Regions from separate parts of the Streptomyces sp. 5-10 genome, predicted to be linked through region 1. Evidence: riboswitches for the same ligand, from Rfam matches in the RefSeq annotation. Region 1 holds a riboswitch; the other holds the start of a gene.

Region 1 (5,328 bases):
TAGAAGAAGACCAGGTCCCCGGGGGCCAGTTGGTCGCGGGTGACGCGCTGTCCGGCGTTGATCTGGGTGTAGGTGGTGCGGGGCAGGGCGACCCCGGCGGCGCGCCAGGCGGCCTGGGTGAGCCCCGAGCAGTCGTAGCCGTGGGGGCCGGTGGCGCCCCAGACGTACGGCTTGCCGAGGGCCGCGTACGCGTAGGAGACGGCACGGGCGGCGCGGCCCGCGACGGGGGCGAGGGAGCCGGCGGCCTTGTCGGCGTCCCGCGCCGCCAGCAGGCGCTGCCGCTGCTCGAGGGTCAGCCGGGCGAGTAGGCGATCGGCGGCGGCGAGCTTCTCCTGGACGGTCCGCTTGTGGTGGGCGGCGGCCGTCCGGGAGGCGCGCAGAGCGGCGAGGCGGTCGGCCGCCTCGCCGCGGACCTGGCGTAATTTCCGCTCCTGTCGGCCGATCGTGGCGATCAGGGCGGCCTGGCGGCTCCCCGCGCGCTCGGCGAGCGAGGCGCGCTCCAGGTACTGGTCGGGGGAGGAGGACAGGGCGAGCTGGAGGGCCGGGGCGATCGTCCCCGAGCGGTACTGGGCGGTGGCGAAGGCCCCGAGGGCGTTGCGCGCGGTGTTGAGCCGGGTGGTGCGGCGGGCGGCCTGGTCGCGCAGCGCCTCCAGCCTCAGGCGGGCCTTGTCGGCCTTCTCCCTCGCGCCGTTGTACTTCTCGGTGGCCTCCTCGGCCTCCCGCTGGTACTCATCGACCTTCGCCTTCACCTGAGCGGGGGTGAGGCGGTTCTCGGCGTGCCCGGTGCCGTCGAGGAGGGTGGCGGACGCGGCGCCGGTGAGGGCGAGGAGCGCGGCCGCGCGGATGGTGCCGCTGGTGAGCGAGCGCTGCTTGGGCTTCCTGTGCGACGCCACTGCGGCGGTTCACCTGGTCTTTCTTGGGCAATCCAGTTCGGGCAATCCAGGACATTCGGCAGATCCTGGACCCTTGTGGGGAACGGGCGGGCAGGTGGCAGTCCGCCGTGAGGCGGGGACCCTCGGTTGACGGGAGCGGACTGCCACCTGGAGGAGGAAGCTAGGCCGGGAAGAGGGGTCGTGCGGGGGATTGAACGGGAGTGCACGGATTTCATCGGTTCCGTGACGGCTGCTGATCGCCCGGCGAGTGGGGTGGTCGGCAGTGTGGGGCGGCCGTGATCGAAGCGGCGATAGGGGTCCACCCGGGTGCCGGGTGATGATATGTGCGCGGCTAGTCTCCGGAGCCATGGACGTACTCATTCACGTGTTCGTCGGCCTCCACATCGTCGGCATCGGCGCGCTGCTCGGCGGCTTCTTCTCGCAGCTCAAAGCCATGCGCGCGGGCGAGGCCCGGATGATCCCGGCGATGCTGCACGGCGCGCTGACCATGCTGGTGACCGGTGTGGCGCTGGTCGGGCTCAACCAGGCGGACGACAACAGCGTCAACACCGTCAAAATCGGCGTAAAGCTGGCGCTATTGGTCGTGATCCTCGGCCTGGTGTATGTGAAGCGCGACGAGGAGAAGGTAGAGTCGGCCGCCTTCGGCGCGGTGGGTGCCTTGACAACGGCAAACATCTTCATCGCCGTGCTGTGGACCTGACGAACGAATGTTCTGGGGGTAACCCAAGGAAATTGCGACACGATCCCGAGGCAACCGTTTGCACTCGCGAGCTGTCTTAGTAAAGAGCGAGGCAGTCGAGAGGAGTGGCCAATGGGGGTAGTGGGGGCAGTCAGACGTCATAGGCGGCGCGTGGGTGTGGCGCTGGGGCTGGCGGGGATGGCGGTGCCGCTCGCGGTCGCCGTCGCCGGTCCGGCGCAGGCGCAGGCACGGCCGCTGGGCAGGTCGGCCGGAACGGTGACACCGGTGAGCACGGCCGCGTCCTCGTGCACGACCACCGCTGGGCCGTACCAGAAGCAGGCCGAGCGGTTCCTGGGCCGTCCCGTGGACGGGCGGCAGTCGCGGGCGGACTGTCTCGCGATCCAGAAGTTCCAGATCGACCACGGCATCAGCCCGACGATCGGCTACGCGGGCCCGATCACCTCGGGCGTGATGAACCTCATCGGCGCCCAGAAGGCCGCCGGGCACAATCCCAACGCGGCGAAGAAGTGCCCCACCAACAAGGGCCGCATCGCCTGCGTGGACCTCACCCGGCAGCTGAGCTGGGTCCAGGACGGCTCCCGGCTGGTCTACGGGCCGGTGCCGGTGCGGTCCGGGCGAAACGGCTTCGAGACCCGCACCGGGCTGAAGAGGATCTACTGGCGGGACATCAACCACTGGTCGACGCTCTACAAGGTCGCCATGCCCTACAGCCAGTTCTTCGACGGCGGCCAGGCGTTTCACTCGATCGCCGGCAGCGTATGGTCCCCGCCCGGCTCCCACGGCTGCGTCAACATGCGTAAGGGCGACGCCAAGAAGTACTGGAGCCTGCTGAAGAACGGCGACGACGTGTACGTCTACGGGCGCAAGCCCGGCACGTGAGCCGATGGCGGTGTCGCTGAGGACGCCGCTGTGGCGCTGACGGCGCCGCTGAGGTGCTGAGGACGCCGCTGTGGAGCTGACGGCGCCGCCGCCCCGGGCTGGGCCCCGGGGCGGCGGCACGTCAGGACAGGGGGCCTACGAGGGCCGCACGCTCCCGTAGATCGGCATCTCCGTGATCGGCGCCTTCTTCACCACATCGCCCGGCTTCGGCGCGTGGATCATCATCCCGTCGCCGATATAGAGGCCGACATGGCTGATGTCGTCGTAGAAGAAGACGAGATCGCCCGGCTGGAGTTGGGACGTCGAGACGCGCGTACCGGCCTTCACCTGGTCCCAGGTGGTGCGCGGCAGCGAGATCCCGGCGGACTTCCAGGCCGCCTGCGTCAGCCCCGAGCAGTCGAAGGAGCTGGGCCCGGTCGCGCCCCAGACGTACGGCTTGCCGAGCTGTGCCTTGGCGAAGGCGATGGCCTGGGCCGCCTTGGAGCTGCCCGCCGGGGCCGAGGGCGTGGAGGGCGCCGTCGAACCGGAGCCACCCGCGTTCTGCTGCTCCTGCTGCTGTTCCTGCCGCTTCTTGCGCGCGGCCGCCTCCTGCCGCTGCTTCTCGGCCAGCTCGGCGGCCTTACGGCGGGCCTCTTCCGCCTTCTTCTTCTCGATCGCCGCCAGCCGCGCCTTCTCCTTGGCGGTCAGATTCGCCAGCAGCCGCCGCGCCTCGGTCAGCTTGTCCTGGACGGTCTTCCTCTGGATCTTCAGCTGCTTCTGCGACGCGGTCAGCGAGGCAAGGCTCTCGCCGGCCTTACCGCGCTCCTTGGCGGCCTGCGCCCGCTGCTTCTGGAAGTCGTCGACGGCCTGCTTCTGCCGGCCGGTCATCCGGTCCATCAGATGCGACTGGTCGAAGACGTCCTGCGGATCGTTGGAGAACAGCAGGGTCGCGGCGGAGCGGGCCATTCCGCCGTCGCGGTACTGGGCGGCGGCGTACTGGCCGAGCATGCGCCGCGCCTCGTTGAGCTTCTCGGTGCGCTGGGCGACGGAGTCCAGCAGCTTGTCGACCTTGGCCCGCTGCTGGTCGGTGCGCTCCTTGGCGGCGTTGTAGCGCTGGGTGGCGGCCTCCGCCTGGTGGTAGAGGGTGTCGACCTTCTCTTTCACCTTCTCGATCGACTGGGCGGCCGGCTTGGGATCGGTGGGCGCGGCGTTGGCCGACTGGGAGAGGAGGGTGACGGATGCGAGGGCGGCCGTGGTGAACCCGACGGCCGTACGGCGGCCGTGACCGGTGAGCGGGGCGGGTATGCGGTTCCGCGGCTTGCGGTGCGACGCCAAGGGAGGCGACTCCTTCCGTGGACCGCCTACCGGGTTAGCTGTCGGGTTCGGGCGGTTCGGAAGGTTGCCCTACGGCCGTGTCCGGGCGGCACTCGCGTGCCACACCGGTCGGGCCGATTCACCCCGGTGTTGCGTGGGCCCCTCCTCCCTGAAGGGGGGCTAGGAGGGCGGGTCCCCGGCTCCGGGCGCCTCACGGCGGTACCGGACTCGGCGGAGGCCGCCCGTGCCGACGTGGTTCGCCGACGGATCTTCCGGGCCGCCTGACGCAGGACGGTAGCCAACACGTGGGGCTCCTGTGAAGACTGGTGGCCGTTTTGCCCGAAACCGTTTCGTGATGTTCGGACGTCGGCTGTCAGTGGGGCGGCCTAGACTCGGGGAGCGATGAGCAGCCTCTTTGACGACAGCTTCCTGGCGGACCTCGGGCCTCCTTCGGACGAGGAGCGGCCACCGCCGCCCGAGGATTCGGCGCACCCTGGCCACGGCGGTGCCGAGGATGTGCCGCATCACCTCTTCAGCGGCGATTTCGACGCGCCCGTGCCCCGGGAGGCCCACTACCGGGACGGCGCGGCCCGCCCCGCCGTGGACCCGTCCGCCCTGCTCGAGGGGTTGAACGAGCAGCAGAGGGCCGCCGTGGAGCACACCGGCTCCCCGCTGCTGATCGTCGCGGGCGCCGGCTCCGGCAAGACCCGGGTGCTCACCCACCGCATCGCCTATCTGCTCGGCGCCCGCTCCACCCACCCCGGCCAGATCCTCGCCATCACCTTCACCAACAAGGCGGCGGGCGAGATGAAGGAGCGCGTCGAGGAGCTCGTCGGCCCGCGGGCCAACGCCATGTGGGTGTCCACCTTCCACAGCGCCTGCGTTCGCATCCTGCGCCGGGAGTCGAAGAAGCTGGGCTTCACCTCGTCGTTCTCGATCTACGACGCGGCCGACTCCAAGCGGCTGATGTCGCTGGTCTGCCGGGATCTGGACCTCGACCCCAAGCGGTTCCCGCCGAAGTCCTTCAGTGCCAAGATCTCCAACCTCAAGAACGAGCTGATCGACGAGGAGACCTTCGCGGGGCAGGCGGCGGACGGTTTCGAGAAGACGCTGGCCGAGGCGTATGTGATGTACCAGGCGCGGCTGCGCGAGGCCAACGCGCTGGACTTCGACGACATCATCATGACCACGGTCAATCTGCTCCAGGCGTTCCCGGACGTCGCCGAGCACTACCGCCGCCGCTTCCGGCACGTCCTGGTGGACGAGTACCAGGACACCAACCACGCGCAGTACACACTCGTGCGCGAGCTGGTGGGCACCGACACCGAGGAGACCACGGCCGCCGAGCTGTGCGTGGTGGGCGACGCCGACCAGTCGATCTACGCCTTCCGGGGCGCCACGATCCGTAACATCCTCCAGTTCGAGGAGGACTACCCCACCGCGCGGACGATCCTCCTCGAGCAGAACTACCGCTCGACCCAGACCATCCTCAGCGCGGCCAACGCGGTCATCGAGCGCAATGAGAACCGCCGCCCGAAGAACCTGTGGACGCAGGCCGGCGCC
Region 2 (5,328 bases), on a different contig from region 1:
CGGAGCGCGCGGAAGAAGAGGACGGGGAGGACCTGATCTCGGGGCTGATCCGGGCCAGCGACCACGGGGAGCACCTCACCGAGAACGAGGCCGCGGCCATGGCCTTCATCCTTCTCTTCGCCGGCTTCGAGACGACCGTCAATCTCATCGGCAACGGCGTCTACGCGCTGCTGCGCCATCCGGAGCAGCGCGCCCTCATGCAGCGGGCCCTGGAAGAAGGGGACGAGCGGCTGCTCGCCGCCGGGGTCGAGGAACTGCTCCGCTACGACGGACCCGTGGAGATCGCCACCTGGCGGTTCGCCACCGAGCCGCTCACCCTCGCCGGGCAGCGCATCGCCGAGGGGGAGCCGGTGCTGGTGGTGCTCGCCGCGGCTGACCGGGACCCCGAGCGGTTCGCGGAGCCGGACGTGCTCGATCTCACCCGCCGGGACAACCAGCACCTCGGCTACGGCCACGGCATCCATTACTGTCTGGGCGCCCCGCTGGCCCGGCTGGAGGCCCAGACCGCGATCGCCACCCTGCTGCGGCGGCTGCCCGGGCTGCGGCTCGCGCTGGATCCGGACGATCTGCGGTGGCGCGGCGGGCTCATCATGCGCGGGCTGCGCACGCTCCCGGTGACCTGGAATTCCGCGGACGGCTGAGACCTGAGGAGACGGGCGGCCGAGGCCCCCAAGGCCCGTACGGCCGGACATACGTGACGAATGATCAGCCGTGTGACCTTGGCGTGACCTGGGATACATCGCCTTGTGATGATCGAGTGCCCTCGCTATGTTCACCGGCGAACCTTGTCGCCGTAGCGCGATAGCGCCATAAGAGAGGTCAATCGCATGCGTTCCGGTAATGGTCGACACCGTCGCCCCCGTCAGGCCCCGGCCATCATCGTGGCGGCGGGGGTCACGGGAGCGGGCCTCGCCATGCCCCTCTTCGGGGCGGCCGGCGCACAGGCCGCCCAGACCACCACATGGGATCACGTCGCCGAGTGCGAGAGCGGCGGTATGTGGAGCGCCAACGAGGGCAACGGCTTCTACGGCGGGCTCCAGCTGACCCTCGACATGTGGAAGAAGTACGGCGGCACGGAGTACGCCCCGCGCCCCGACCTCGCCAGCCGCTCCCAGCAGATATCCGTCGCCGAGGCGATCCTCGGCGACCGCGGCCCCGACGCCTGGCCGAGCTGTGCGCTGGGCGCCGGGCTCACCGACGGCGGCGGCGCCCCCGATGTGGACCCCGGCGGCACGGCCACCCCGGACCCGGGGACGGGCCGTGACGGGGGCGACCTGGGGGACCGGGGGCGGGACGGCTCCTCCTCGGACGCGGACCGCTCGGGGACGTCCGGCAGCGCCGACAAGCCGGACGCGCCGGACGCTTCCGGGTCGGCCGAGGACCCGGAGGCGCCCCACACCTCCAAGTCCCCCGACGGTCTGGACGGCTCCGCGTCGGACGACCCGGCGTCGGACGGCCCCTCGGGCTCGGACACCCCCTCGGCGTCGGACGGCTCCAGGGACCCCTCGGCGGACCCCTCCGCCGACCCCGCGCCCTCCGGCCGCCACCGCGGCGACCCGGACGCCGGGGAGCGGGCCGACGACGGCGACGCGGGGAGCGCACGGCCCTCCGGGCGCCATGCCTCGCGCGGCGCGTCGGACCGCGACGAGAGCGCCACGGGCGACGCTTACACTGTTCGCCGCGGTGACAGCCTGTCAGGGATCGCCGAGCACCAGAATGTGGCCCGGGGTTGGAAAGAGCTCTACGAATCCAACGAGGACCTCATCGGAACCGACCCCGATCTGATCATCCCTGGTCAGCGACTTGACCTCACCATCAGGGAGCAGTGATTCGGGGGGAATTGCCCGATCTGGGCCCGGTGAGACATACATCTCGTCACATTTTACGGGCCGCACCTCGTGTCCGATCCCTCCTCACCCGGCCCCACCTGCGCGGATGTGGGCCGGGTGAGATCAATTACAGCCCCATTCACTGCCCTTGGGGTGTTTGAACCTTCTTGGAAGGTGTGTTTAACGTCTTTCCGCTCGCCACCGCGGGCACCGTCGATCGTCACGCCGAATCCTGCCGGCGGTCGGGGGGAACCGACGCGTCAGCGCCGAAGGCAGGAGCGGGGGACCCAAGGTAGGTGCCGAATGGCCTGTGGAAACGGGCTCGTCGGCTAGGGGTGAAGCCGGGAGCGACCATCGTGACCGGCCGGGCAACTCACGTCCGAACCCGACAGCTCACCTCGTAGGCGTCGGTGAGGAAACGAACCAAAATGCTCAAGTCCAACGGGAAGCACCGCCGCCCCTCCAAGGCCACCCGTATCGCCGCGCTCACCGGTCTCGCCGGTGCCGCCGTGGCGGCACCGCTCATCGGGGCGACCTCCGCCTCCGCGGCCACCACCTCGCAGTGGGACCAGGTCGCGCAGTGCGAGTCCGGTGGCAACTGGTCGATCAACACCGGCAACGGTTACTACGGCGGCCTGCAGTTCTCGAGCTCCACCTGGGCCGCCTACGGCGGCACGGCCTACGCCTCCACCGCGGACAAGGCCAGCAAGGCCCAGCAGATCCAGATCGCCGAGAAGGTCCTGGGCAGCCAGGGCAAGGGCGCCTGGCCGGTCTGCGGCAAGGGTCTGACCTCCGGCGGCAGCCCGTCCGCCCCGTCCGCGCCCTCCGGCTCGCAGAGCCAGTCCTCGGCGACCACCAAGTCGGCCCCGGCCGCCCAGCCGGCCCAGCCGAAGGCGCAGCCCAAGGCACAGCCGCACACCGCGCCCGAGCACGCCGCGCGGCAGCAGACCCGTGGCCCGATCAAGAAGGGTGACGGCGAGTACAAGGTCAAGTCCGGCGACACCCTCGGCAAGATCGCCAAGGCCCACGACGTCAAGGGCGGCTGGAAGAAGCTCTTCGAGCTGAACAAGGACATCGTGGAGCAGGCCGACCTGATCTTCCCGGGCCAGCAGCTGCACCTCCGCTGAGCCACGGCCACGGCCTCGGTCATGGCCACGGCCTCGGCCTCGGTCATGGCCACGGCCTCGGCCTCGGTCATGGCCACGGACACGGCCCAGGCCTGAGGACTCCCCCCAGGGACCTCTCCTGAGGCCGGCCCCGAGAACGAGCCCCGGCCGGGCGTGCCGCCCACTATGGCGCGCCCTGCCGGGGCTTTCCCAATGCACAAGAAATCTGGATTTTTGATCCAGAATCTGGCTTTTTGTGTCACGCCCCTGTCTCGTGGGGCGGGCGAACGCGGGGCGCAGCCCTCCCGGCCCGTTAGGCTCGTGCTGCTACCGCAGACCCATACGAAGGAGAACCTCGTGCCGTCCATCGACGTCGTCGTAGCTCGCGAGATCCTCGACTCGCGAGGCAACCCCACGGTCGAGGTCGAGGTTGGCCTCGACGACGGCAGCACCGGCCGTGCCGCCGTGCCGTCCGGCGCCTCCACCGGCGCCTTCGAGGCCCTCGAGCTCCGTGACGGCGACAAGAACCGCTACAACGGCAAGGGCGTGGAGAAGGCCGTCCTCGCCGTGATCGAGCAGATCGGCCCCGAGCTGGTCGGCTATGACGCCACCGAGCAGCGGCTGATCGACCAGGCGATGTTCGACCTGGACGCCACCCCGGACAAGTCCTCGCTCGGTGCCAACGCGATCCTCGGCGTCTCCCTCGCCGTCGCGCACGCCGCCTCCGAGGCGTCCGACCTCCCCCTCTTCCGTTACCTCGGCGGCCCGAACGCCCATCTGCTGCCGGTGCCGATGATGAACATCCTCAACGGCGGGTCGCACGCCGACTCCAATGTGGACATCCAGGAGTTCATGATCGCGCCCGTGGGCGCGGAGTCCTTCTCCGAGGCCCTGCGCTGGGGCGCCGAGGTCTACCACACCCTGAAGTCCGTGCTGAAGGAGCGCGGCCTGTCCACCGGCCTGGGCGACGAGGGCGGTTTCGCGCCGAACCTCGGCTCCAACCGCGAGGCCCTCGACCTGATCGTCGAGGCGATCAAGAAGGCCGGCTACCAGCCGGGCCAGGACATCGCGCTCGCGCTGGACGTCGCCGCCTCCGAGTTCTACAAGGACGGCACCTACCAGTTCGAGGGCCAGTCCCGCTCCGCCGCCGAGATGACCTCGTACTACGCCGAGCTGGTCGCCGCGTACCCGCTGGTCTCCATCGAGGACCCGCTGAACGAGGAGGACTGGGACGGCTGGAAGACCATCACCGAGCAGCTCGGCGACAAGGTCCAGCTGGTCGGCGACGACCTCTTCGTCACCAACCCCGAGCGGCTGTCCCGCGGCATCGACAGCGACACCGCGAACGCCCTGCTGGTCAAGGTCAACCAGATCGGCTCGCTGACCGAGACCCTCGACGCGGTCGAGCTGGCCCAGCGCAACGGCTACAAGTGCATGATGTCCCACCGCTCCGGTGAGACCGAGGACGTCACCATCGCCGACCTGGCCGTCGCCACCAACTGCGGCCAGATCAAGACCGGCGCCCCGGCCCGCTCCGAGCGGGTGGCCAAGTACAACCAGCTGCTGCGCATCGAGGAGATCCTCGACGACGCCGCGGTGTACGCGGGCCGTTCCGCCTTCCCGCGCTTCAAGGGCTGAGCGGACACGTCTGACGCCCGTCCCCGGCCGCGGTCCCGTACCGTGGCCGGGGACGGCGTCGCTCGACGGCGTTACCCAAGCGAAGTCATCACCGGGGAGGCGACGTGCCGGCGGATCGGGAACGGTTCTCCACCGCGACCAGGCTCAAGGCGCTCGGCGAGCACGCCGCCGCCCGGGTCTACCGCGTGCGCACCAAGCGCCGCCGCGGCCGGCTGACCGGCCGGGCCGCCCTGCTCGCGCTGGTCGTCTGCTCCCTCGTCGTGGCGCTCGCCTATCCGATGCGGCAGTACATCTCCCAGCGCTCCGACATCGCCAAGCAGCGGCAAGAGGCCCAGCGGGCCCGCGAGGACGTGAAGAAGCTGCGGGAGCGGAAGGCCCGGCTGCGCGACCCCGCCTACACCGAGCAGCAGGCCCGGGAGCGGCTGCACTTCCTGATGCCGGGGGAGACCGGCTACAGCGTGGTGGACGGCACCGGCCTCACCGAGCACTCCACCGACCAGGGCGCGGCCGGCCGCCCCTGGTACACCAACCTCTGGGACGCCGTGGACACGGCGGACGCGGCGGGGGCGGGCGGCACGCGCCGCTGAGGCGCCGCGCTCCGGCCGCCGGCCGCACCCGGCGTTCGAACCGAAACGAAGAAGAAGAGCTTTCCCACTCATGGACACGCCCCCGCCCCAGACGGAGCCCACCGCGCCCACCGACGCGGACATCCACGCCGTACGGGAGCAGCTGAACCGCGTGCCCCGGGGCCTGCG

Evidence for each region. A riboswitch is a leader RNA that binds a small molecule or an ion and turns the genes downstream of it on or off. The one in region 1 is predicted to bind cyclic di-AMP.
Region 2: linked by a shared signal. The riboswitch ahead of IEJ02_RS42805 (LysM peptidoglycan-binding domain-containing protein) and the one ahead of IEJ02_RS46275 (C40 family peptidase) in region 1 are both predicted to bind cyclic di-AMP.

Annotation. Positions count from the first base shown of each region.
Region 1 is NZ_JACVYG010000098.1:6,491-11,818, reverse strand. It holds gene IEJ02_RS46290 (C40 family peptidase) at 1-893, opposite strand, end outside; gene IEJ02_RS46285 (hypothetical protein) at 1,240-1,593, shown strand; gene IEJ02_RS46280 (L,D-transpeptidase) at 1,705-2,472, shown strand; gene IEJ02_RS46275 (C40 family peptidase) at 2,608-3,786, opposite strand; cyclic di-AMP (ydaO/yuaA leader) riboswitch at 3,795-3,994, opposite strand; gene pcrA (DNA helicase PcrA) at 4,168-5,328, shown strand, end outside.
Region 2 is NZ_JACVYG010000070.1:14,107-19,434, reverse strand. It holds gene IEJ02_RS42815 (cytochrome P450 family protein) at 1-641, shown strand, start outside; gene IEJ02_RS42810 (transglycosylase family protein) at 915-1,829, shown strand; cyclic di-AMP (ydaO/yuaA leader) riboswitch at 2,084-2,251, shown strand; gene IEJ02_RS42805 (LysM peptidoglycan-binding domain-containing protein) at 2,258-2,956, shown strand; gene eno (phosphopyruvate hydratase) at 3,293-4,573, shown strand; gene IEJ02_RS42795 (FtsB family cell division protein) at 4,678-5,160, shown strand; gene IEJ02_RS42790 (DUF501 domain-containing protein) at 5,231-5,328, shown strand, end outside.